DNA from 4 places in the Paeniglutamicibacter sp. ZC-3 genome. Region 1 is predicted to be linked to each of the others. Evidence: riboswitches for the same ligand, from Rfam matches in the RefSeq annotation. Region 1 holds a riboswitch; each other region holds the start of a gene.
What was found. Region 1 has a riboswitch for S-adenosylmethionine ahead of OIU93_RS09395 (O-acetylhomoserine aminocarboxypropyltransferase/cysteine synthase family protein). Riboswitches for the same ligand answer to the same signal wherever they lie in the genome.

Region 1 (5,777 bases):
AAAACGTCGGACCCGGCACGGTGCTCGAGATGCTCGGACCCGTCGGCGCCTTCCACCTGCCCGACGCCGACCGGCGGGCGCGCTACCTCCTGCTGGCCGCGGGCTCCGGCATCACCCCGATCATGTCCATGCTGCGGACCATCCACTCGCTGCCCGGACAGGCCGACGTGGTGGTGCTCTATCACGGTGCCGCACCCGGAGGCTTCGCCTTCCACCAGGAACTGGGCTACATCGCCACCGTGGATTCGCGCGTCACCGTCCACTTCTCCCTGGGCGACCGCAGCGCGCCCGCGGACTGGGAAGGCCTCACCGGACGGCTGACCACCGCGATGCTGGACGAGGTGGCGCCAGATGCCAACGGACGCCAGGTCTATGCCTGCGGCCCCGAGGGCTACCTGAACAACGTGTCCGAACTGCTCGCCGCAGTCGGCGTCGACGACACCTCCATCCACATGGAATTCTTCTCCGGAGACTGCGAGACGACCCTGGAATACCAAGCGGAGGTCGCACTGGCTGAGGAGATTGCCGAGGAAATCGCGGAGGAAATCGCCGATTCCGCGGAGGACTACTACGAAAGCCAGCCTTCCGCCCTGGGCATGTACGAACCGGCCTACGACGACGAGGGCCCGCTGGAGGCCACGGGACTGCCGCTCCAGGCGGCCGATCCCGACTTTGCCGAACCAGACCCCGTCGATTCCGAGGTTCCGGCCGCCGAGGCAGAAACAGCGGAACCCTCCGCCCCCGACGTTTCGGCATTCGACACCGTCGGCACCGGAAGCCTCACCCTGTCCTTCATGCGCACCGGCATCAACGTGCGCATCGACCCCGAGGAGAAGATCCTCGGCATTGCCCAGCGAGCCGGAGTCAGGATCGGCGCCAACTGCCAGGAAGGCATGTGCGGCTCCTGCAAGATCGTGAAGCTTTCCGGTGATATTGAGATGAACCACCAAGGCGGGATCCGCGCACGGGAGATCGAGGCCGGCAAGTTCCTGCCGTGCTGCTCGACCGCGCGGACCGATCTGGTGATCGACGCCTAGCTGGCTGGTTCCAGGAGGTGACGTCGGAAGCATGGATGGCGGGCATGGAGGTCATCGGCCCTCCCGGCGCAAGGCCAGGGGGTCGTCAAGGACGTTCCAGCCATGCCAACGTGGTTCATGTTGGAGGGCGGAATTTCCTAGTGTGCGGCGGCGGACAGGTGCCGCTGCAGCAGGCTGATGTCCACTTCGACGATCTGGCCATTGCGCAGCGGTTTGGTTCGCACGCCTCCCTGCAGCTCATCAACAGTCAGTCGGATCAATGTCCCGTGGGCCACGGCAATGATGTTCTTGCCCTCGTAACGCAGCACCAGCTCACTGAGGGCGGAAATCCCGCGCTTCACCACGTCTTCCTCGGGCTCTGCCGAGTGCAGCAGGAGGTCGATCTCCTCGCGGGGCAGGTCGCGGACCACACGGCCTTCGGCATTGCCGTAGTGGCGTTCCTGGAGACCGCCCAATTTTTCGGTCAGCGTCAACCCCAGGTCATGCCCGATGAGTTCCGCCGTTTCCGCTGCGCGGCCAAGCGTCGATGAGACCAGTACATCCCAGTGGCGGGTTGCCAGTTCCCGGCCCGCGCCACGTGCCTGCTCACGTCCCAGCTCATTGAGCGGAATATCCGTCTGACCCTGAAGTCGACCTTCGGCATTCCATGCCGTTTCACCGTGACGGACCAAAACCAAGGTTGCACTCATGGCCACAAGCCTAACCCGGCAGGAACGCCGCCGGGATCCGGTGCAGATCCTTCGATTCCCATCCCCCCCGGACGCAACCTAAGCACACATTCTTTGGCTACAGGCAATTTTCTTGCCACAATGGATCCCAGACCCCCATCCCGAGCGGCCGAGAGATCTGGCTTTACGACGCCGCAGCAACCTTCCACACTCCGGTGGACAAGGTGCTACCGCCAGAAACGATGGAGAACGCACCAGCGATCTTGGGTGTCGATGCGCCCGCAGGGAAACCCCTCCCCTAGGGCACTTCGGCACCGCATTCATCCGGGAGAAGCACCACCCGCCCCACCACAGGCGAGGACAGTCCGCACCCAGGGCTGCCCCAGCCGTATACGCAAGGAGTCAGCCACCCTCATGGCCGAACACCAATTTGGATTCCGCACGCGCGCGCTGCACGCCGGCGGCACCCCTGACGCCGAGCACGGCTCGCGCGCCGTTCCGATCTACCAGACCACGTCGTTTGTCTTCAAGGATTCCGACGACGCCGCGAACCTCTTTGCGCTGCAAAAGTACGGCAACATCTACTCCCGCATCGGCAACCCGACGGTGGCGGCATTCGAGGAGCGCATCGCCTCCCTCGAAGGCGGCATCGGCGCGGTGGCCACCGGCTCGGGCATGGCAGCTGAATTCATCACCTTCGCCGCACTTGCAGGCGCCGGGGACCACATCGTGGCCTCCTCCAAGCTCTACGGCGGCACCATCACCCAGCTCGACGTGACGCTGCGTCGATTCGGGGTGTCGACGACCTTCATCGACTCCACGGATCCGGCCGAGTTCGCCGCCGCCATCCAGGAAAACACCAAGGCCGTCTACACCGAAGTCGTGGCCAACCCCTCCGGCGACGTCGCCGACCTCAGGGGCCTGGCCGAGGTCGCCCACGCCGCGGGCCTCCCGCTGGTTGTCGATTCGACCCTCACCCCTCCGTACCTGTTGCGCCCGATCGAGCACGGTGCCGACATCGTTATCCACTCCGCCACCAAGTTCCTCGGCGGCCACGGCACCACCCTCGGCGGCATCGTCGTGGAGGCCGGCACCTTCAACTGGGGCAATGGCAAGTTCCCCGCGATGACCGAGCCCGTGGCCTCCTACGGCAACGTCTCCTGGTGGGACAACTTCGGCGAGTACGGCTTCCTGACCAAGTTGCGCAGCGAGCAGCTGCGCGACATCGGACCGGCACTGCCGGCACAGTCCGCGTTCCAGCTGCTGCAGGGCGTCGAGACCTTGCCCCAGCGCATGGACTCGCACCTGGCCAATGCCAAGGCCGTGGCCGCATGGCTGGAGGCCGACCCGCGCATTTCCTACGTGAACTACGCAGGCCTGCCCTCCCACCCGCACTACGAGCGTGCCCAGGAGCTGTTGCCCCTGGGCGTCGGCTCCGTGTTCAGCTTCGGAGTCAAGGGCGGCCGCGCCGCCGGCAGTGCCTTCATCGAGGCATTGCAGCTGGCCAGCCACCTGGCCAACGTCGGGGACGTGCGCACCCTGGTGCTGCACCCGGCTTCCACCACCCACCAGCAGCTCTCCGCCGACCAGCTGGTTGCGGCAGGCGTTCCCGAGGACCTGATCCGCTTCTCGGTGGGACTGGAAGACATCGATGACATCCTCTGGGACCTGGACCAGGCCCTGACCGCTTCGCAGCTGGTGGCCGACGCCCCGGCCGAGGAAGCCTACGACGGGGCAGCCTGCTCCATCGACGCCGCCCGCGCGGCCGCCGTGACGGGAGCCAAGTAATGAGCAACGCCGTGGAAACCCGCACCTGGGAAGGCCCGAACGCAGCCGAACGCCTCGAGATCCTGCGCAACACCAAGTCGATCGCGATCGTGGGCGCTTCCAACAAGCCCTCGCGCGCCAGCTACTTCGTGGCGACCTACCTGTTGTCCTCCTCCAAGTACAAGGTCTACTTCGTCAACCCGGTGCTCGATGAGATCCTGGGCCAGCCGGTCTACAAGTCGCTGGCCGACCTGCCGGAGACACCGGACCTGGTGGAGGTCTTCCGCAAGCACGACGACCTGCCCGGCGTCCTGGACGAGTCGATCGCCGTGGGGGCCAAGACCCTGTGGCTGCAACTGGGTTCCTGGCACGAGGAGGTCGCGGCCAAGGCCGAGGCCAACGGCCTGAATGTGGTGATGGACCGGTGCGTGAAGATCGAACACGCACGCTTCCACGGCGGGCTGCGCCTGGCCGGGTTCAACACCGGCGTCATCTCCTCCAAGCGCCAGCTGCTCGCCTAGCAAGACAGTCTGCCCCATGCGAAGGGTCCGTGCCCGAAACCCCATGGTTTCCGGCACGGACCCTTCCCATTGGAGGGAACCCGCGGGACGGCCCGAGCGATTCCCGTAGGCAACCCGTCATTCAGGGGCGGCCCGTGGTTCTCATTACCACCCGGTGTCGTCCTCGTCGTCGGCCTCGGAAACCCCGAGGTCCGGCTGCTGGTTTGAATCGAACTCCGCCCAGGCCTCGGCAAAGCCGAGGATGTCCTCGAGCGCTTCTTCCTCGTCGTCGTCCAACAGTTCCAGGGCCTCGGGGGTGTCGAGGATGATTCCGATCGCCGAGGCAGGGTGTTCCTCGAAGTAGTCGATCGGTGAGTAGTCGGCGTTGAAGGTCATGTCCTTGCTCTGCCCATACAGTTCAATGAAGGCCCGCACAGCCTTCGGCACACGAGCCAGGTCCAGGCCGGACAATGAGTCGTTGTAGGCCTGCGCCGTTGCCTCGGCCCATTCCTCGATGATGGCTTCATTCATTTGCGTGTCGGTGGTGCCCACTGCCCTATCCTGCCTAATTGGAGTTACATCGAGCACCAATAGTAGTGGGCGGAACCCGAAGCGTACATGCCCAGAACTGTGAAATTCGTTGGGTCGCGGCCGGCGCTTCGGCGGCCGGGTTCAGGCTGCCCGCGGGAGACGCAAAGGGAGCCCGTGCGGGCGCCTGGACGGCACCCGCACGGGCTCCCGGGCATTCCTTTTCCTACAGCCTGCGGTTGGCCAGCACCGGCAGGAACTCGCGCACCTCGTCGATGCGCCGGCGCGTGACATCGGTCGTCACCAAGCCCTCGGCATCGTCGCCCAGGTACTCGATCGGCACACCCATGGGATCCAGGATCGCCGAGTGGCCGATGGTGTGGCTCGAGCTGGTTCCGGCGGCCGCGACCCACACCGTGTTCTCGATCGCGCGTGCCCGCAACAGGGTTTCCCAGTGCTCGATCTTGTGCTCGCCCTTGAACCAGGCGGCGGCCACGAGCAACAGTTCGGCACCCTCGTTGACCAGCCTCCGGGCGATTTCCGGGAAGCGCAGGTCATAGCAGGTGAACACCCCGACCTTCATGCCGGCGATGTCGAAGACGGGGACCTCGGCAACATCTCCGGCCTTGATCGACTTCGATTCCTGGTAGGAGAATGCGTCGTAGAGGTGGATCTTGCGGTAGGTCCCCAGGATCGCGCCATCCTCTCCGAGCACCACCAGGGTGTTGTAGGGCCGTTCGTCGCCACTTTGCTCGTATCCCCCGGCCACAATGGCAATCTTGTGCTCGGCGGTCATGAAGGAAAGCTGCTGGACGAATTTGGTCCAGTTCCCTTCGAGGGCGTCATTCAACGGGCCCGTCACCTGCGAAACGGCGAGCATGGCCTCTTCGGGAAAGAGCACCAGGTCCGCGGCCTCGGCCTTCGCCTTGGCAACCAGTCGTTCCATGGTTTCCAAGTTGTCGGTGACCGACCCTGTGGGGGCAAATTGACCAACGCTGACCTTCATGGCGATTCCCTTCGTCGCTGAGTTCTTTCACCCAGCCTAACGACAATCGCCAACTCGGCGAGTCGGCTGCAGTGATTTTTGCCCCGACCCGAAGAATGTGACGGCAAAACGGTCGACAGGGGGACGGTTCGGCATCCTGAGGCAGGTCAAGACGGCATCCGTGCCCCGGACACGGCAAGGGCGCGGTGCCGGGCCAGGTGAATGTCATTCATCCTGCCCCACACCGCGCCCGAGCGCGTCGCTGTCAGTCGTTGATCAAATCGTGACGGAC
Region 2 (5,777 bases), on a different contig from region 1:
CCGTGGGCATCTTCTTCCTGATGCTGCCCTTCGCACTGAACGCAGCCGGCGGCATGTCAGGGATCCGCGAACGCGTCGGGGCGGAGTTCTTCAGCTTCACCGGCATCGGCGTCCAGACGATCATCACCTACTTCGTGGTCTACACCCTGGGCCTGCTCATCGGCCAGGACATCTGGCAGCGCGTGTTCACCGCCAAGACCCCGAAGGTGGCCCGCTGGGGCGGCACCACCGCCGGCATCTACTGCGTGCTCTACGGGGCAGCCGGCGCCATCATCGGCATGGCCGCCAAGGTCGCCTTGCCGGAGATCATCGGCGCTGACACCAACAAGGACGTGGTCTACGCGGAGGTCGCCACTCAGCTGCTGCCCGTCGCCGTCGGCGGACTGGTGCTGGCGGCCGCTGTGGCAGCCATGATGTCCACTGCCTCCGGCGCGCTGATTGCCGCTGCCACAGTGGCCCGCACCGACGTCACCCCGTTCGTGGCCAGCTGGTTCGGCAGGCACGTGAAGGTGAACACCAACGAAAACCCGGAGCACGACGTGCGTGCCAACCGCATCTGGGTGCTGCTGCTGGGCATTGTCTCGATCGTGCTGGCCATCATGGTCTCCGACGTGGTCGCGGCACTGACCATTGCCTACGACATCCTGGTGGGCGGCCTGCTGGTGGCCATCATCGGCGGGCTGGTCTGGAAGCGCGGGAACGGGCTGGGGGCCGCCGCCTCGATGGCTGCCGGAACCATTGTCACCTTGGGCACCATGATCGTCCTGGAAATCCAGGCCGAACAGCGCTTTGACGGCATCTACGCGAACGAGCCAATCTACTTCGGATTGATTGCCTCGGCACTGACCTTCATCGTGGTCTCCCTGATCACGCGCCCCACCTCCGCGGCGGTCATCACCCGCTGGAACGCCCGGGTCGCCGGCCATGCCGACGCCGAGGGCGCGGAACTCAACGAGATCGCCGGCCGCTAGCACCGGATTCACGGCACGGACCGCATCCCGAAGGGAGCCCGTCTCCGCGCACTGCGCGCGAAGACGGGCTCCTTCCTTTCGCCGCAGCCCTTCCCCGGCGGGCCCCGTCGCTCCTAGGCTGGGCCGCATGGACAATCTCAAGGACCACCTCACCACGTACCTGGACAGCACGCGCGAAGCCATGCTCTGGAAGGTCGAGGGCCTCAGCGAGCAGGAAATGACCCGCCCCATGGTCGGGACGGGCACCAACATCCTGGGCCTGATCCAGCATCTGGCCACCGTCGAGTACGGCTACTTCGTCGAATGCCTCGGGTTCACGGTCGAGGATGAACGCCACGACGCGCTGATGGCCGATCCGGAAGTCAGCGCCGACATGTGGGTGCCCGCCGATGTCCCCTGCTCCGAGATCCTCGATTTCTACCGCCGCGCCATCGCCGCAGCAAACCACAACATCGCAGCCCTCCCCCTGGATGCACCGGCCACGGTTTCCTGGTGGGTGCCGGAGAAACGCGACACCACGCTCGGACGCCTGCTGCTGCACATGAACGTGGAGACCGCACGCCATGCGGGCCATGCCGACATCGTGCGGGAGCTCATCGACGGTTCCACCGGGATGCGCCGGGACAACACCAACATTCCTCCCTACGACCCCGCTGCCTGGACGCAATTGCACGCAAATATCTTGCGGGCCTCCGAATCACGGTAAAGTGGACCACAGCTTCACGAGACGCGTCGGCAAGCTCCGACTCAGACGCGCACCAACCCCAGGTTCATGGGTGGTTCGGATGAAGAAGCGGTCGCGGACCACTTGGCCCCGGCAAGAGCTCACGAAAGGCTTTCGCCCCCACATGGCACCTTCCATCCCCGTTTTGCCCCTGCTCGATGTCCACCGTGCGGTCGTCGAGCTGCGCCTTGCCGGATCCTGGCACAGCTACCACGTTGCGGACGCACCTTCGCTGGCCGCGGCCCTGGCCAATGCCGTCGGCTCGCCGCGCTTCGACGCCCACGCGAGGGAGCTGTCGGTGCGCATCCCCCGGGCCGGAAAGCCCGCCGGACAGGCGTTGTTTTTTAGTCTCAACGAATTTTCACTTGTCCTGCCAACGGCTACACTCGTGGGTTGAAGGGGAGTAGTTCCCAGACCCGCCGGCACGGCGGGACAGCGGTGCGTCGACATACTGGTTACAGCGTTGTAACCCGGCAATCCACCCGGGGCCACGGGCAATCCAGCCCGGCCCGGGCGAACGAGACCTTCGGTCCACACATTGGTGGCCCGAGGCTCAACGTACCCAAAAAGAAATCCTGCTGGGCCTCTCCATCGCATGGCCTCCCGAGGCCGTGAACGCCCACATGAGGATGAGAGCATGACGCAACAAGCGCCGACCCCCACTCACGCGCAGATCAAGCGCTGGCGCCAGTACCTGGCCGACGAAATCGCCGAGGGCGCGGTCTACCGCGAACTGGCCAACAAGCGCCAGGGTGAGGAACGCGCAGTCCTGCTGGGACTGGCAGCCGCCGAAACCCGACACGAGGAACACTGGCGCTCGCTGCTGGGCGAGAACGCCGACAAGCGCACCCGGCCCTCGATCCGGCGCACCATGCTCCGCTTCCTGGCCCGGCACTTCGGCTCGGTCTTCGTCCTGGCCCTGGCCCAGCGCGCCGAGGGCAACTCCCCCTATGCCGCAGACACCGATGCCAGTCGCCAGATGGCCGCCGACGAACTCGTCCACGAGGAGGTCGTGCGCGGCCTGGCCACCCGCGGCCGCAACCGGCTTTCAGGCAACTTCCGGGCGGCGGTCTTCGGAGCCAACGACGGCCTGGTGTCCAACCTGGCCTTGGTCATGGGCATCGGCGCCACGGGCGTGGCAACCTCCTTCGTGCTCTTCTCCGGCATTGCCGGGCTGCTGGCCGGGGCCCTGTCGATGGCCGCGGGCGAATACGTCTCGGTGCGTTCCCAGCGCGAGCTGCTCTCGGCTTCCAAGCCCACGGAGGTGACCCTGGCCGCGGCGCCGGACCTCGATCTGGATGCCAACGAGCTGGTTTTGGTCTACAAGGCCCGAGGCATGAGCGACGAGGACGCAGCACACCGGGCCGCCGAACGCATGGGCATCTACTCCTGCGACTGCAACCCCTCCACGTCGCTCCGGTCCGAGCTCACGGTTGCCGCCGATAGCCGGGAACACGAGGAAATCGGCTCCGCCATGGGTGCGGCTTCCGCGTCCTTCTGCTTCTTTGCCTCCGGGGCAGTCATCCCGATCCTTCCGTTCATTTTCGGCATGGAAGGCACCCCCGCGATCCTGCTCTCCGCCGTGCTGGTGGGCATCGCCCTGCTGGCGACCGGGGGCGTGGTCGGATTGCTTTCCGGCGCTTCCCCGGCCAAGCGCGGACTGCGGCAGCTGGCCATCGGCTTGGGCGCCGCCGCGGTCACCTACGTCCTCGGACTGCTCTTCGGCAGCTCCGTGGCTTAGCGGCACCACTGCAGGGACACCGGCACGTGCCGCCACTTTCATGGATCGGGGATCCGGCGGCACTCTTTCCTCGCTGTGCCCGAACGGGATGGCACTCGCCGGGAACGCAGTCGCCCACGATCCTTACTAGAACACATTTTCTAATATTCATGAAAATATCTTCCAATTGTCGGTGACTGGTTCTAAAATTGAAGTATGGCAACGACGTCATCGAGCGGTACCCCTTCTGACGGCACCACCGGTGGTGCCGTCAGGGACCTGGGCTACGATGCGCTATTGCACGACGGGGCGGACATGGACGCACTGGTTGCCGAACACTTGGCCCGCACCGGCACCGACGGGATCCTGTCCCTGGCCGCCGCGGTGAACGGAGCCCCGGTACTGACAGGAACCCATGAGGCGGTGACCGCCGTCGGCGCACTGGAAACCTTGAAATGCGCCGCCACGGCGAAGCAGGCCGACCACAGCGTCGCCTACCAGGATTCCTTGGTCGCCGATCGACAGCGCGCCGGGGTCAGGGAGAAAAACCCCGCATGGGGCTCAAGCGGGGACGTAGCCCTGATGCTGCATTTGTCCCCGAAAAGCGGAACCAAACGCACGAACGACTTCCGGATACTTGCCGAAGACCTGCCACACTGCCACCAGGGGCTGCGCCGCGGCATCATGACTTGGGACCAGGCGCACGTGGTAATCAGCGGCACCCGGAGCCTCAAGATCGAAAACCGGAGAATGATCGACGAGCTGCTGTGGGAGGACACCCACACCTGCTTCGAGGCCGGAACTGCGTCGCTGCGTGAGCTGGTCAACTACTGGGCCCTCGTCCTTGAACCTGAAACCGCCGAACAAGAGGAAGAAGACGCCACCGAGAAGCGGTATGTCAGCGGCTACCAAGTGAACGAAAACACCGTGCGGATCGTCGGTGACTTCCCGCTGGACCAGGGCGTTCCCATCCTGCAGGTCCTCAACCGCGAAATGGAACGCCCCCGGGAGCCCGGGGACGACCGCACCAACGCCCAGGTCGCGGCAGACACCGTCTTCGAGGCGATCACCGACACCAAGGCCACCGGCTCCAGGCCGGTGGAGCTGTTGCTGATGATGGACCCGGAAAGCCTCACCGGTGCCAGTGATGAACCGGCACTGATCCCGGGCCACGGATACATCAGCGCCACCAGGGCCCGGTCACTGGTGGCCGGCGACCCAGAGCACCCACTGAACACCTGGTACCGGCGCCTCTATGCAGCCCCGGACACCGGCAAATTGGTCGCGATGGATTCGGCCGCCCGCAGCTTCGCCGGAAACCTCAAGCGCTTCATCACCCTCCGCGACCAACGCTGCCGCACCCCTCACTGCAACGGCCGCATCGAGGAACTCGACCACGTCGTGCAGGTTCGCCGCAACGGGAAGACCACCGAGATCAATGGTTCTGGCCGCTGTCGAACATGCAACCGGACCAAGGAAGCGCCCGGATGGCACGAGGAGCCTCTGCCCGGACGAGGCCGCCATTCCTTCAAAATCACCACCCCGAGCGGCCACAGCTACACCTCCACGGCCCCGCCACCGCGGCCCGGCACCGGCAGTCGCCGGCCACCCCAGCGGATTTAGCCGCCCGCCGCCACGGGCGGGAAATCCACACCCAACGCCACCGGGGATGCAGCCACGCATCCCCGGCACACCCATGAGGCCAGGGCTGCCCGAGTCCAAGAATCAGTCGGCGAGCGCGGTGCGGGCCAGGTCTGCGGCACCCACCAGTCCGGCATCCGGGCCTAGCTCCGCACGGGCTACCTGTGCAAAGGGCCGGTATCCGCGCCCGCTGAGATTTTCGCGATAAGTCGCCTCTGCGGTTTCCACCAGCAACGGAACCGCGGCGCCCAGCCCGCCACCAATGACGAAGATTCCCGGGTCCAATACGGCGGCCAGGTTCGCTATCCCCCGGCCCAGCCATTGGCCTGCCTCGATGAGCAATTCGCGGCATGCCGGATCCCCGGCGGCGGCAAGCGACGTGACAATTTCCCCTGTCACCAGGTGGGGATCGTTCCCGACGGCTTCGCGCAGCGCATGGGCCACCGGCGAATGGACCGCCATGAGGCTGCGCCCCTCGCGGGCCAGCGCATTGCCCGACGCGTATTGTTCCCAGCATCCCCGGTTCCCGCAGGCGCAACGTTGACCGCCAGGCACAATCGTTTGGTGCCCGAATTCGGCAGCCACCCCGAACCTGCCGCGCTGCAGCTTCCCGTCAATGACGATCGACCCACCGATTCCTGTGCCGAGGGTCAGACACACCACATGGTCCTGCCCGCGGGCGGCACCAAAACGGTACTCGGCCCAGCCGGCGGCGTCCGCA
Region 3 (5,777 bases), on a different contig from region 1:
TCGCCGAGGGGTTGCTGGGCCCCGCCCTGCCCTGGGCGGCAGCCGAACGCGCGAACGAAAACTACGCCGAGGTGCTGGGGAACCGTGCAGCGCCTGCAGTCGTGAAGGGAACCAAGATCACGCTGGGCACCTTCACCGACCGGGCGGAACTACCTGAGGTTGCCGTCGCGCTGGAACAGCAGCTCGAGGCCGCCGGTTTCGTCGTGGAGCAGGATGTGCGCGAATACCAGCACATCGAGGCCGACGCCCTGGACGGGAAGTTCGACGCATTCATCCTCTCCCGCGCCACCGTCCTGGATTCCGGGGACCCTGTGGCCTACATGTACAGCGATTTCTCCTGCGAGGGATCGTTCAACATCTCGCAGTTCTGCGATGCCGAGGTCGACGCGGCCCTGGCCAAGGCCGCGGCCGTGGCACCCGGCGGGGAACGCCGGGCCGCCATTGCCGCCGCCGAGGCGCTGATCCTTTCCAAGGACGCGGCAGTGCCGCTTTTGCACGAACGCGTTATCCAGGGCGAATCGGCCAGGGTCCGCGATGTTGAGCGCGACCCCCGCGAACGTGCGCTGATCACCAACCGCACGGAAATCGCCGACTGATGGCGCGCACGGCCCCGGCAATCAACGCACTTTCCCGCCTGCTGGCCCTTGCCGCGGTGACGGTCGTGATCGGCCTGCTGCCGTGGCTATCGGGCAGCAAGCCCGAATACACGATCCTGCGTGCCCGCTATGCGGATCGGGAAGCGACACCGGAAACCCTGGCGATGATCCGCGACGAGCTCGGCCTGGACCGCGGCCCGGTGGCGATCTTCCTGGCCTGGGCCGGCGGGGTGGCCCACGGCGACCTGGGAACCTCGTGGATCACCAACACCCCGGTGGGTCCCGGGACTGTCTCCGCCCTGGGCGTCTCGTTGACCCTGATGGGATGTGCGGTGGCGGTGGCGGCAGTTCTGGCCGTGCTGCTGTGCGTCCCTGCGGTGGCGCGCGGTCTGGCCGGAAAGCCGGGCAGCGGATCCGGGGCCGTTGCGGCGGGAATCACGGCGCTGCCGGAATTCCTGTTGGCCGCCATGCTGCTGATTGTCGGGGCCGTCTTGCTAGGGTGGTTCCCGCCCTACGGCTGGCAGGGGCTGCACCACGCGGTGCTGCCGGCGCTTTCGCTCGGGTTGCCCGCCGGCGGGCTGATCGGGCGCCTGGCCTCCGAAGCCATCAGCGCCGCCTTCGCGGAGAAGTGGGTGGCGACCTGGCGGCTCTCCGGGGCGCGCCGCGGCCAGCTCACCGCGGCCGTGCTGCGCCGGGCCATGCCATCGGTGACCAGCCAAGTCGGCCTGGTCCTGATCGGGTTGACCGGCGGGGCAGTGGCTGTGGAAAAGGTCTTCGCGATCCCCGGTTTGGGCCGGGCCATCCTGGGCGCCGCCAGCGCCCAGGACATTCCGGCGCTGCAAGCCGGGGTGCTGGCGCTGTTGCTGCTGGCCGTCATCGTGGGTTCGGCCTGCGCTGCGGTGCGCCTGCTGTTGCTGGGCAGGGCACTTCGCTCCGGTACGGTTCCGGCGCCGGAGACCATGCGCTTAACCCGCCGGCGGGAGATGCTCCTGCCGCTGGTGGTGGCCTCGGCGCTGGTGCTTTTGGTCGTAGCCGGACTGTTGCGCGACCCGTTCGCGTCCGAGCACGCGAGGCTGGCTGCCCCGAGCCTGGCCCTGCCCTTCGGAGCCGATGCCAGCGGACGCGACCTATTGGCCAGGGTGGGGCATGGTGCGCTGGCGACCTTGGGGACTTCCCTGCTGGTGGTGCTGGTTTGCCTGGTCCTGGGGCTGGTCATCGGGCTGTTTCCGCATGCGGCAACCGGTCCGGTGGAGGTCGCCAACGCCGCCCCGCCGATCCTGGTGGGCCTGATGGTCGCGGTGGTCACCGGCCCGTCGCTGCTCGGCGCCGCGATCGCGGTCGCATTGGTGGGCTGGGCACCGCTGGCGGCGCACGCGGCGGCCCTGGGACAGGAAGCGCGGGCCCGGCCGTTCGTGAAGATCCTCCCGGTGCTGGGCGTGGGCCCGGCTCGGATCCTGTTCAGGTATGTCCTGCCGGCGATTCTTGGTCCGGTGTTCAGGCACGCCATGCTGCGGATTCCCGGGATCGCGCTGGCGCTGGCCTCGCTGGGATTCCTGGGGCTGGGGCCCCGGCAGCCCACCCCCGAGTGGGGGCTCATCCTGGCCGAGGGAATCAACTACGTTGAAAGGGCGCCGTGGACGGTCGCCGCTCCCGCCGCCGCCCTGGTGCTTACCTCTGTCCTGGCGGTGTCGTTCTCCGGCCTGAACTGGACTCGCCGCCAGGGCAACCCCGGGAACGATGCCCCGATCCGCGAAGGGCACAAAAGTACTGCCTCGTCCGGCGAGTAACCCCCTGCGCAGGGGGAGCGGCTTCACGAAAAAGGGATCAGGGTCATCGCGGTGGGGTCGCAACTCCGCCCCGGCAGTCCGTCAAGACCGTGGCACCACGGGTGAAAACCATTCCCCCACCCTCGAATCCCGGCACCGGAAACCGGTCGCGAGCACGCCACTCCTTCGCGTCACATTGGCTTCACGGAAGTCCCGCGGCGTCATGCCGGAGCCGGGAATCCCCGACGATACACCGAAAAACGCGAATGGACGGCCGTAACAATGTGACCGCGGCAGACCAGCGAAAATGACGCCGTATGGACACATGAAGTGATTTTGCCCTTCGTGACGGCTGTGCCGGCACGCTCCTTGCACGTGCCCTCCAACCTGTTCCAAGATGAATACATCAACCATCAAGAGCGGCTGAGAGATCTGGCTCGTTGACGCCGCAGCAACCATCATCCGATGGATTCCCTTCCCTGGGACTCCATCGGCGAGGGTGCTACTGCCAGAAGCGATGGAGCCGCTTCAGCGTTCACTCATCATCGCCGCAGGACGTCCGTGACGGATCCCTGGGGCTTTTGTGGCGATCCCTGATGCCTCCCTCGAATCGACGAGGAGACATGCATGAGTATTGGAACGACAGCCGCACCGCCGTCACTGTCCTACGAGTTGTACCCTCCGGCGAACCGCGACGCCGCCGAGGGAATCTTCAACAGCATCCGGGCCCTGGAGGCGACGGATCCCGACTACGTGTCGGTGACCTATTCGGGGTCCCCGGCACGCCGGAACGCGTCCCTTGAACTGATCGAGCACTTGATCCAGAACACCCGCCTGCGCCCGCTGGCCCATCTGACCTGTGTGGGGGAGAGCCGCGAATCCCTGCAGAACCTGATCCGCCACTTCGTTTCCCTCGGGGTCCGCGGGGTGCTGGCGCTGCGCGGGGACCTGCCGACGGACCCCGAGGACTGGCGCGGCGAATTCCCCTTCGCCCGCTACCTGATCGAGCTGATCCGCGAGGTTGAGACCGACCACTCGGCCGCCCTGGCCGGAGGAAGACTGGGGGTGGGTGTCGCCGCCTACCCGATCCGGCACCCCGAATCCCCATCCTTCGAACACGATGTGGAGGTGTTGCTGGCCAAGGAGCGCTCCGGGGCCAACTACGCCATCACCCAGGTCTACTTCCGTGCCAATGAGTACACCAACCTCGTGGATTCGGCCCGCCGCGCTGGGGTCACCATCCCGATCATCCCCGGCGTCATCCCGCTGAACTCGGTCAGGCGCCTGAACCGGCTGGCCTCGATGGCCGGGATTGCCCCGGACCCGATCCTGGCCCACGCGCTGGAAACCGCCGGCTCGGATTCCGAGCGCCACCGCATCGGTGTGGACGCCGCCGTCACCCTGGCCCGGAGGGCCTTCGACGACGGAGCACCGGGCGTGCACCTGTACACCTTCAACGACCATCGCGGCTCCCTCGATGTCATCGAGCAGCTCGAATTGCCGCGGACCCGCGCGCAGGCCAGCAACACCTGGGCCACCCGCGCCGCCGTCTAGACCCACCCACCTTTCCACCACTTTCCACCACGCCAGAACAACAGGAGAACCATCATGACGAAGCCATCCTTCCCGGCAGCATCCATCCTCGGCTACCCGCGCATCGGACCCAACCGCGAGCTCAAGAAGGCCCTCGAAGCGCACTGGGCCTCACGCACCGACGAGGCGACGCTGCACGCCGCGGCCCGCCAACTGCAGAACGCCAACCTGGCCAAGCTCACCGGTCTCGGGCTCAAGCCCGATGACGCCTCGCTGCCCGGCGACTTCGCCTACTACGACCAGGTGCTCGACGCCACCGTCGCCCTCTCGGCCCTGCCCACCCGCTTCGCGGACCTGGCAGGCGAGCACGGCGCCATCGACACCGCAGGCTCCTTCGTGCTGGCCCGCGGCGACGAATCCCGTGCGCCTTTGGAAATGACCAAGTGGTTCGACACCAACTACCACTACCTGGTCCCGGAAATCGGCGAAGCCACCCCGATCAAGGCCAACGCCGCCGTCCTTCTCGAGTCCTTCGCGGCACATGCGGCCAATGGCAACACCATCCGCCCCACCCTGGTCGGCCCGATCAGCTACCTGCTGCTGGCCAAGGCAGAGGACGGCGCTCCCGCCGGCTTCGACCCGCTCTCGCGCATTGACGAAGTGGTCAACGCCTACGGCGAGATCCTTGCCGCCCTGGCCGCCGCCGGCGCACCGTGGGCGCAGCTGGACGAGCCGGCCCTGGTCACCGACCGCGGCGCCGCCCTGGCCGTCCCCGGCGCGCTCGCCGAGACCGTCTACTCCAAGCTGGCCGCCGCCACCGAGCGTCCCGCACTGTTCGTGAGCCTGGGCTACGGCACCGCCGGGGACATCACCCGCCCGGGCGCCACGCAGGGCTTGTTGGCCCGCGCCGGTGTCGATGCAGTACACGCCGACCTGGTCCGCGGTGCCGTCCCCACCGCCGAATTCCTGGGCGATCTGGCCGGCTCAACCCTGGTCGCGGGCATCGTGGACTCGCGCAACATCTGGCGCAACGACCTGGCGGCCTCGCTGGGCACGCTCGCCGCGCTGCGCGCCGAGGTCGAAAAGGCAGGCGGCACCCTGGCCGTGGGCACCGCCACCTCGCTGCAACACGTTCCGCACGATGTGGCCCAGGAAGCGAACCTGCCGGCCCACCTGCCCACTTGGCTTGCCTTCGCCAACCAGAAGGTCGCCGAGGTCATCACCCTGGCCAAGGGCCTGGCCGAGGGCGAGTCCGCGATCGCCGCCCAGCTCTCGGCCGCCGAATCGGCCATCGCGCACCGCGCCGGATTCGCCGGGACCACCGTGGCCTCGGTGCGCGAGCGCCTGGCCAACCTCACCACCGCCGATTTCTCCCGTTCCGTCGCCGAGACCCGCAAAGCCGCCCAGGAAAGCGCCTTGGAGCTGCCGCCGCTGCCGACCACCACCATCGGCTCGTTCCCGCAGACTTCCGAGGTCCGCACCGCCCGCGCCGCGCACAAGGCCGGCACCATCGACGACGCCGCCTACGACGTCTTCCTCAAGGCCGAGATCGAGCGTGTCGTGCAGCTTCAGGAACGCCTGGGCCTGGACGTGCTGGTGCACGGCGAGGCCGAGCGCAACGACATGGTCCAGTACTTCGCCGAGAACTTCGACGGCTTCACCGAGACCGAGAACGGCTGGGTGCAGTCCTACGGATCCCGGGCCACCCGTCCCTCGATCCTCTGGGGGGATGTCTCCCGTCCGGCAGCCTTCACCGTCCCGTGGATTTCCTACGCCGCCTCGCTGACCAACAAGCCGCTCAAGGGCATGCTCACCGGTCCGGTGACCATCCTGGCCTGGAGCTTCATCCGCGACGACCAGCCGCTGGCCACCTCCGCCAACC
Region 4 (5,777 bases), on a different contig from region 1:
CAGACAGTACTCACCACCCACCCAATCCACAGCACTGGAGGTGCATCGTGATCAGCACAAGTGAAAAGCACATCATCGAGGAACCGGTGGCGACCAGCCAGACGAGCGAGGACGGGTTCTTCGTCGTGGACGTGGTGGACATCCGGCGGGAATCCGAATCGGTTCTCTCCCTGGGCATTGCCCGCCCGGACGGGCTCGCCCTGCCGGACTGGAGTCCGGGATCGCACATCGACGTCATGCTCCCCAACGGGCTGCTGCGCCAATACTCCCTGTGCTCCGCCCCCGGGGAGCCGCGCTGGCGGCTGGGGGTGTTGCGGGAGCCCGCCGGCCGCGGCGGATCCGCCTACATCCACGACCAACTGAAGCCCGGCGAGCAGCTGCGCGTCAGGAGCCCGCGCAACAATTTCGCGCTCGGGCCCGCACCCGAATACGTGTTCATCGCCGGGGGCATCGGCATCACGCCCATCCTGCCCATGCTGCGCGCGGCCGAGGCCTCCGGGGTGCCGTGGCGCCTTGTCTATCTGGGGCGCAGCCGCAGCTCCATGGCCTTCACCGGCGAACTGGCACAGTACGGCGAGAAGGTCCACGTGCACGCGGACGACGAATCCGGGCTCTATCCCCTGGGCGAGCTGCTCGGCGGCCCGGCGGCGGGATTCCACGCCTATGTGTGCGGCCCCGGCCCGCTGCTGGACTACATCGCCACGCTCACCACCGGTTGGCAGGACCCCGCACGGTTCCACTTTGAACGCTTTGTCGCCGACGCGGCCGCGAGCGCGCCTGCCGCGGGAGACCATGAATTCACCGTAGAGACGACCGAAGGCCTTCAGGTGCAGGTTCCGGTGGGCACCAGCATCCTCACCGCACTGGAAGAAGTCGGGGTGCAGGTGCTGAACTCCTGCCGGGAGGGCATCTGCGGGACCTGCGAGACCCCGGTGGTCGCGGGGGAGATCGACCACCGCGATTCGCTGCTCAGCGATCAGGAGCGGGAGGCCGGCGACACCATGATGATCTGCGTGTCGCGTTGCAAGGGCGGGCGCCTGGTGCTGGACATCTAGCACCAGGCCCGGCGGGGCGTCAGGCGCGCAGGCGGAAGAACGAGCTGCCGACCAGTTCGTGGGCCCCGGGCAGCAGGAGAACCAGCAGCTCGGGGTTGAACTGGACCTCGACGGGGCCGCGGCCGACCAATGCGGCCGAGAGCTTGTGCGGGGCCAGTGCCTCGAGCACCCACTCGTCGGGACCCGCGCCAATGTGCAGCAGGTCGGTGTCCGCGTCGAGGCGGAGCCAAGCAGTGATCCAGTCGCCGGTGAAGCGCGGAAGCGGGTTATCCGTGGGGGCGGAAGTCAGGGTGGGGCCGTACATGATGTGCACACGTCCTTGGGGTTCGTTGTCCTTGCCCTTTCGTGCGGGATGCGCGACAGGGCCGCTTCGTCATCCGAACCACCCACCGTGCAACTATGGGGTTGGCGTCTGTTTTAGTCGGAGCTATGCCTAGGCGGCAACCAGAACTCGTGAAGCTGATCCAACCCTACGGCGAAGCGGGGACACTTTGCCAGCGCGGGCGTGCGGGGAGCAACAAACGGTCATCTGTGACGGCGAGTGACCCTGCCTTCCCGAGAGGGGGGTTCATTTCACCGTCGGCATCGGCTCCTGCTGGGTGATGCAGTGGATGCCGCCGCCGCGGGCGAAGAGCTCGCGGGCATCAACGCCCACCACCTTGCGCCCCGGGTAGGCGTCGGCCAGGACGGCCAGGGCCTTTTCGTCGTTGGGGTCGTTGAAGGTGCAGGCCACCACCCCGTCGTTGACGACCAGGTGGTTGATGTAGCTGTAGTCCACGAACCCCTCGGTGTCGCGCAGCGTCGCAGGGGCAGGGACCTCGATCACGGTGAATTCGCGGCCCCTGGCGTCGGTGGCGCCGCGGAAGGACGCGGCGATTTCCCGGCTGGCCGCGTAGTCCGGGTGCTCGGGGTCCTCCTGCATGTGAACCAGCACGGTGCCGGGGGAGGGGATGGTCGCCACGATGTCCACATGTCCGCGGGTGCCGAATTCCTCGCTGTCGCGGGTCAGCCCGCGCGGGAGCCAATGTACCTTGGTGGCGCCCAGGGTGCGCGCGAACTCCTCCTCGACCTCGGCCTTGGTGATGCCGGGGTTGCGCCCGGGATCCAGCTGCACGGTCTCGGTGGCCAGCACCGTGCCCTGCCCGTCGACGTGGATGCCGCCGCCCTCGTTGACCAGGGTCGAGGCGATGCGGGGCGCGCCGGCCCACTCGGCCACGATGGCACCGATCTTCTCGTCCTTGTCCCAGGCAGCCCAGTCCTGGGCGCCCCAGCCGTTGAACACCCAGTCCACCGCGGCGAGCCCGCCGTGCTCGTCGGTAACGAAGGTCGGCCCGATGTCGCGCATCCAGGCGTCGTTGAGCTCGGCCGTGCGGACCTCGATGCGCTCATCGAGATAGCGTGCGGCAATTTCCACGTCGGCGGGGTCCACCACCATGACGACCGGGGCGAACCCGGCCACCGCGTGGGCGACGTTGGCCCAGGTCGAGCGAGCCGCGTGGGCCTCGGCCCCGGTGACGCCCAGCGTGTATCCCTCGTGGGGGAAGGCCATCCAGACGCGCTTCTGGGCCGAGGTCTCGGCGGGCATTGACCAACTCATGGTGTGTGCTCCTGCTTGGTAGGTGGTGCGCGATACGCCGGCGCCGGACAAGGTGCATGGGATGGCCATCACGCTAAATGAATATCGTTCATTTATTATGCTGGTTGACCGGAGCGTGCGCAAGGGGTGTGCGCCTCTCCGCGGGAAGCCAGCGCTGGTATCCGAGTAGCGGCAGCAGGCTGGGCATAGAGTGGAACCATTGCCGGCCCACCACTTTGCGGAGGAACACATGCGCGCCACCCTGATCCACGGACCGCGGGACATCCGCGTCGAAAACTGCCCCGAGCCGACATTGCTCGCCGACACCGACGCCATCGTGCGCGTCACCGCCTCGTGCGTCTGCGGCTCGGACCTCTGGCCCTATCGCGGGGTCAGCCAAACGCCCAGGCCCCGGCGCATCGGCCACGAGTTCATCGGCCGCATCGAGGCGGTCGGCGAAGGGGTTTCAACCCTGGCCGTGGGCGACTTCGTGGTGGCGCCCTGGGCCAATAGCTGCGGCGCCTGCCCTCCGTGCCGCGACGGCGTCCAGGTCGCTTGCGAACACCGGGCCCATTGGGGCGGGGTGGACGAGCACGGGCTGCCCGTGGACGGCGGGCAAGGCGAGATGGTGCGGGTGCCCAATGCCGAGGGCACGCTCGTCGCGGTCCCCGGGGTCACGGAGCCCGACCAAGCGCTGTCCAAGTCGCTGTTGGCGCTCTCGGACGTCATGGGCACCGGCCACCACGCAGCCCTCGGGGCCCGTGTCGAGCCTGGCCGGAGCGTGGTGGTGGTCGGTGACGGGGCCGTGGGTTTGTGCGGGGTGCTCGCGGCCAAGCGACTGGGCGCCACGCGCATCATCGCCATGTCCCGGCACTCGGACCGCGCGGCACTGGCCAGGGAGTTCGGGGCCACCGACATTGTCGCCGAGCGCGGCGCCGAGGCGGCGGCGAAGGTGCGCGAGCTGCTCGGGGGTGTGCTGGCGGACTCCGTGCTCGAATGCGTCGGCACCGCCGAATCCATGGACCAGGCGTTGCGCTGCACCCGGCCCGGCGGTGCCCTGGGCTTCGTGGGCGTCCCGCACGGGGATGACCCGCTGCCGATGTCAGTGCTGTTCTCCAAGAACATCTCAGTGGCTGGCGGGGCCGCCAGTACCCGCGCCTATCTTCCCGAACTGCTCGTCGACGTGCTGGAAGGGAGCATCAACCCGGGCCTGGTCTTCGACTCGGTCATGGATCTCGAGCAGGCTCCGGAGGCGTACAGGGCAATGGATGAGCGTCGGGCCATCAAGGTGATGCTCATTCCGTAATCTGGGGGCCGGAGCGGACGTAGATTTGTTTCCGAGGTGCGTGGCTAATATCATACTTATTGGTTCTCTCGGCGATCGTCAATTGAGGTCAATACCCGGCCGGCACAGGAGGCCGCCGGGGAACCCCCGATGATTTCGGCCTTTCAAGGCCGGTTGCACACCTCAAAGGAGCGGTATGTCTATCACCACCCCCGAGTCGCGCCCGCTGGGCGACGAAACGGTCGACCCGTACGCGTTGGATCCCCGGTCCATCATGGACCCGCCCACCCGCTGGCGGGACAGGTTCAAGTTCCTTGGCCCGGGCATGATCACATCGGCCGCCGTCGTCGGTTCCGGCGAGCTGCTCACCGCCACCACGCTCGGTGCCAAGGCAGGTTTCATGCTGCTCTGGCTGGTGCTGGCTTCCACCTTCATCAAGGTATGGGTGCAGATCGAGTTGGGCCGCTGGTCCATTTCCACCGGCAAGGTCGCCGTCACCGGCTATGACGAGGTCCCGCCGCGGATCGGCAAGCGCGGCTGGATGGCCTGGCTCATCCTGCTGATGTTCGTGCAGTTCCTGACCAGCCAGGCCGGTGTCATCACCGCCTCGGCCTTCGCGTTCTCCTCGCTGCTGCCCATCGGGCCGGACCCGTACTCGTTCCTGTCCATCGGCACCTGGGTGGCCATCCTGGTGGTTATCGCCATCGCGATCCACCTGGGCAACAAGTACGTCGTGGTCGAGGGCATCTCCACGGTGCTGGTCTTCCTGGTGACGATCTTCGCCGTCGTGATGGTCTTCGCCATCCAAGGCACCGAATTCAGCTGGAACGTCGGCGACTTGGCCGACGGCATGCGCTTCCAGATCGCGTTGGGCTCCATCGGCGTGGCCCTGTCCATGTTCGGCCTCACCGGCGTGGGTGCCGGCGAGATCACCGCCTATACCTATTGGTGTGTGGAAAAGGGCTACGCCTCCTGGACCGGCCCCAACGACGGCTCCGAAGCCTGGGTCAAGCGGGCCCGCGGCTGGATCTCCGTGATGAAGCTCGATGCCTGGGTCTCCTGGGTCGTCTACACCGTATCCACCGCCGCCCTCTACATGCTCGGTGCCGCGGTGCTGCACCCGCAGGGCCTGGAGCCCAAGGGCGACGAGGTCATGACAACGATCTCCTCCATCTTCTCCACCAACGTCGGCCAATGGGGTGCCGTGGTGTTCCTGGTCGGTGCCGGCATCGCGCTGTTCAAGACCATCATCGCCAACGTTCCGTCGCTCGGCCGCCAGGTCGGCAACACCCTCGCTGTGTTCGGGGCCTTCGACTGGAACAACCGCAAACAGCGCGACCGCTGGATGCGCGTCATCATGATCGTGCTCCCCATCGTCTGGGGCTTGTTTGGCACCGTCGTCTCCTCGCCGCTGGCCCTGATTGTCCTGGCCGGCATCCTCAACGCCATCTTCCTGATGGGTGTCGCTGCGGCAACCATCTACCTCTCGCATAAGCAGACAGACCCGCGTGTCAAGGACGGCAAGGCCTTTACGGCCATGCTGGTCCTCTCCGCAGTCGCCGTGTTCTTCGTCGGCGTCATGGGTCTTGTCAACATGTTCTAATCCGCCTCACGGCGCAGTATCAAGGAGTACCTCTCACATGCAGGCAGTTGTTGTGCACGGCAAGGACGACCTGCGGGTCGAGGACATCGCGGATCCCGTCTGCGGCGCCGAGCAGGTCCTGGTGGCCATGGAATGGGGCGGGATCTGTGGGTCGGACATCGCCTATTGGAAGTCCGGCGCCTCGGGCACCGCGGTGCTCTCGGCCCCGCTGGTCCTGGGTCACGAGGTCTCCGGAACGGTCGCCGAAATCGGTCCCGA

Region 2: it holds a riboswitch for S-adenosylmethionine, as region 1 does, so the genes downstream of both, OIU93_RS02620 (hypothetical protein) here and OIU93_RS09395 (O-acetylhomoserine aminocarboxypropyltransferase/cysteine synthase family protein) in region 1, are expected to answer to the same signal.
Region 3: it holds a riboswitch for S-adenosylmethionine, as region 1 does, so the genes downstream of both, OIU93_RS01790 (methylenetetrahydrofolate reductase) here and OIU93_RS09395 (O-acetylhomoserine aminocarboxypropyltransferase/cysteine synthase family protein) in region 1, are expected to answer to the same signal.
Region 4: it holds a riboswitch for S-adenosylmethionine, as region 1 does, so the genes downstream of both, OIU93_RS02680 (hypothetical protein) here and OIU93_RS09395 (O-acetylhomoserine aminocarboxypropyltransferase/cysteine synthase family protein) in region 1, are expected to answer to the same signal.

Annotation. Positions count from the first base shown of each region.
Region 1 is NZ_JAOYTG010000007.1:6,649-12,425, reverse strand. It holds gene OIU93_RS09405 (ferredoxin reductase) at 1-1,037, shown strand, start outside; gene OIU93_RS09400 (histidine phosphatase family protein) at 1,175-1,726, opposite strand; SAM riboswitch class I at 1,859-1,954, shown strand; gene OIU93_RS09395 (O-acetylhomoserine aminocarboxypropyltransferase/cysteine synthase family protein) at 2,120-3,493, shown strand; gene OIU93_RS09390 (CoA-binding protein) at 3,493-3,993, shown strand; gene OIU93_RS09385 (hypothetical protein) at 4,138-4,524, opposite strand; gene OIU93_RS09380 (carbon-nitrogen hydrolase family protein) at 4,727-5,506, opposite strand; gene OIU93_RS09375 (adenylosuccinate synthase) at 5,751-5,777, opposite strand, start outside.
Region 2 is NZ_JAOYTG010000001.1:583,618-589,394, forward strand. It holds gene OIU93_RS02610 (sodium:solute symporter) at 1-971, shown strand, start outside; gene OIU93_RS02615 (DinB family protein) at 1,099-1,677, shown strand; SAM riboswitch class IV at 1,690-1,801, shown strand; gene OIU93_RS02620 (hypothetical protein) at 1,820-2,092, shown strand; gene OIU93_RS02625 (VIT1/CCC1 transporter family protein) at 2,333-3,436, shown strand; gene OIU93_RS02630 (DUF222 domain-containing protein) at 3,632-5,038, shown strand; gene OIU93_RS02635 (ROK family protein) at 5,141-5,777, opposite strand, start outside.
Region 3 is NZ_JAOYTG010000001.1:402,513-408,289, reverse strand. It holds gene OIU93_RS01800 (ABC transporter substrate-binding protein) at 1-596, shown strand, start outside; gene OIU93_RS01795 (ABC transporter permease subunit) at 596-2,383, shown strand; SAM riboswitch class I at 2,770-2,886, shown strand; gene OIU93_RS01790 (methylenetetrahydrofolate reductase) at 2,990-3,916, shown strand; gene metE (5-methyltetrahydropteroyltriglutamate--homocysteine S-methyltransferase) at 3,971-5,777, shown strand, end outside.
Region 4 is NZ_JAOYTG010000001.1:598,183-603,959, reverse strand. It holds gene OIU93_RS02690 (aminotransferase class I/II-fold pyridoxal phosphate-dependent enzyme) at 1-51, shown strand, start outside; gene OIU93_RS02685 (PDR/VanB family oxidoreductase) at 48-1,055, shown strand; gene OIU93_RS02680 (hypothetical protein) at 1,075-1,359, opposite strand; SAM riboswitch class IV at 1,382-1,514, opposite strand; gene OIU93_RS02675 (agmatine/peptidylarginine deiminase) at 1,624-2,652, opposite strand; gene OIU93_RS02670 (zinc-dependent alcohol dehydrogenase family protein) at 2,882-3,937, shown strand; gene OIU93_RS02665 (Nramp family divalent metal transporter) at 4,113-5,519, shown strand; gene OIU93_RS02660 (L-idonate 5-dehydrogenase) at 5,557-5,777, shown strand, end outside.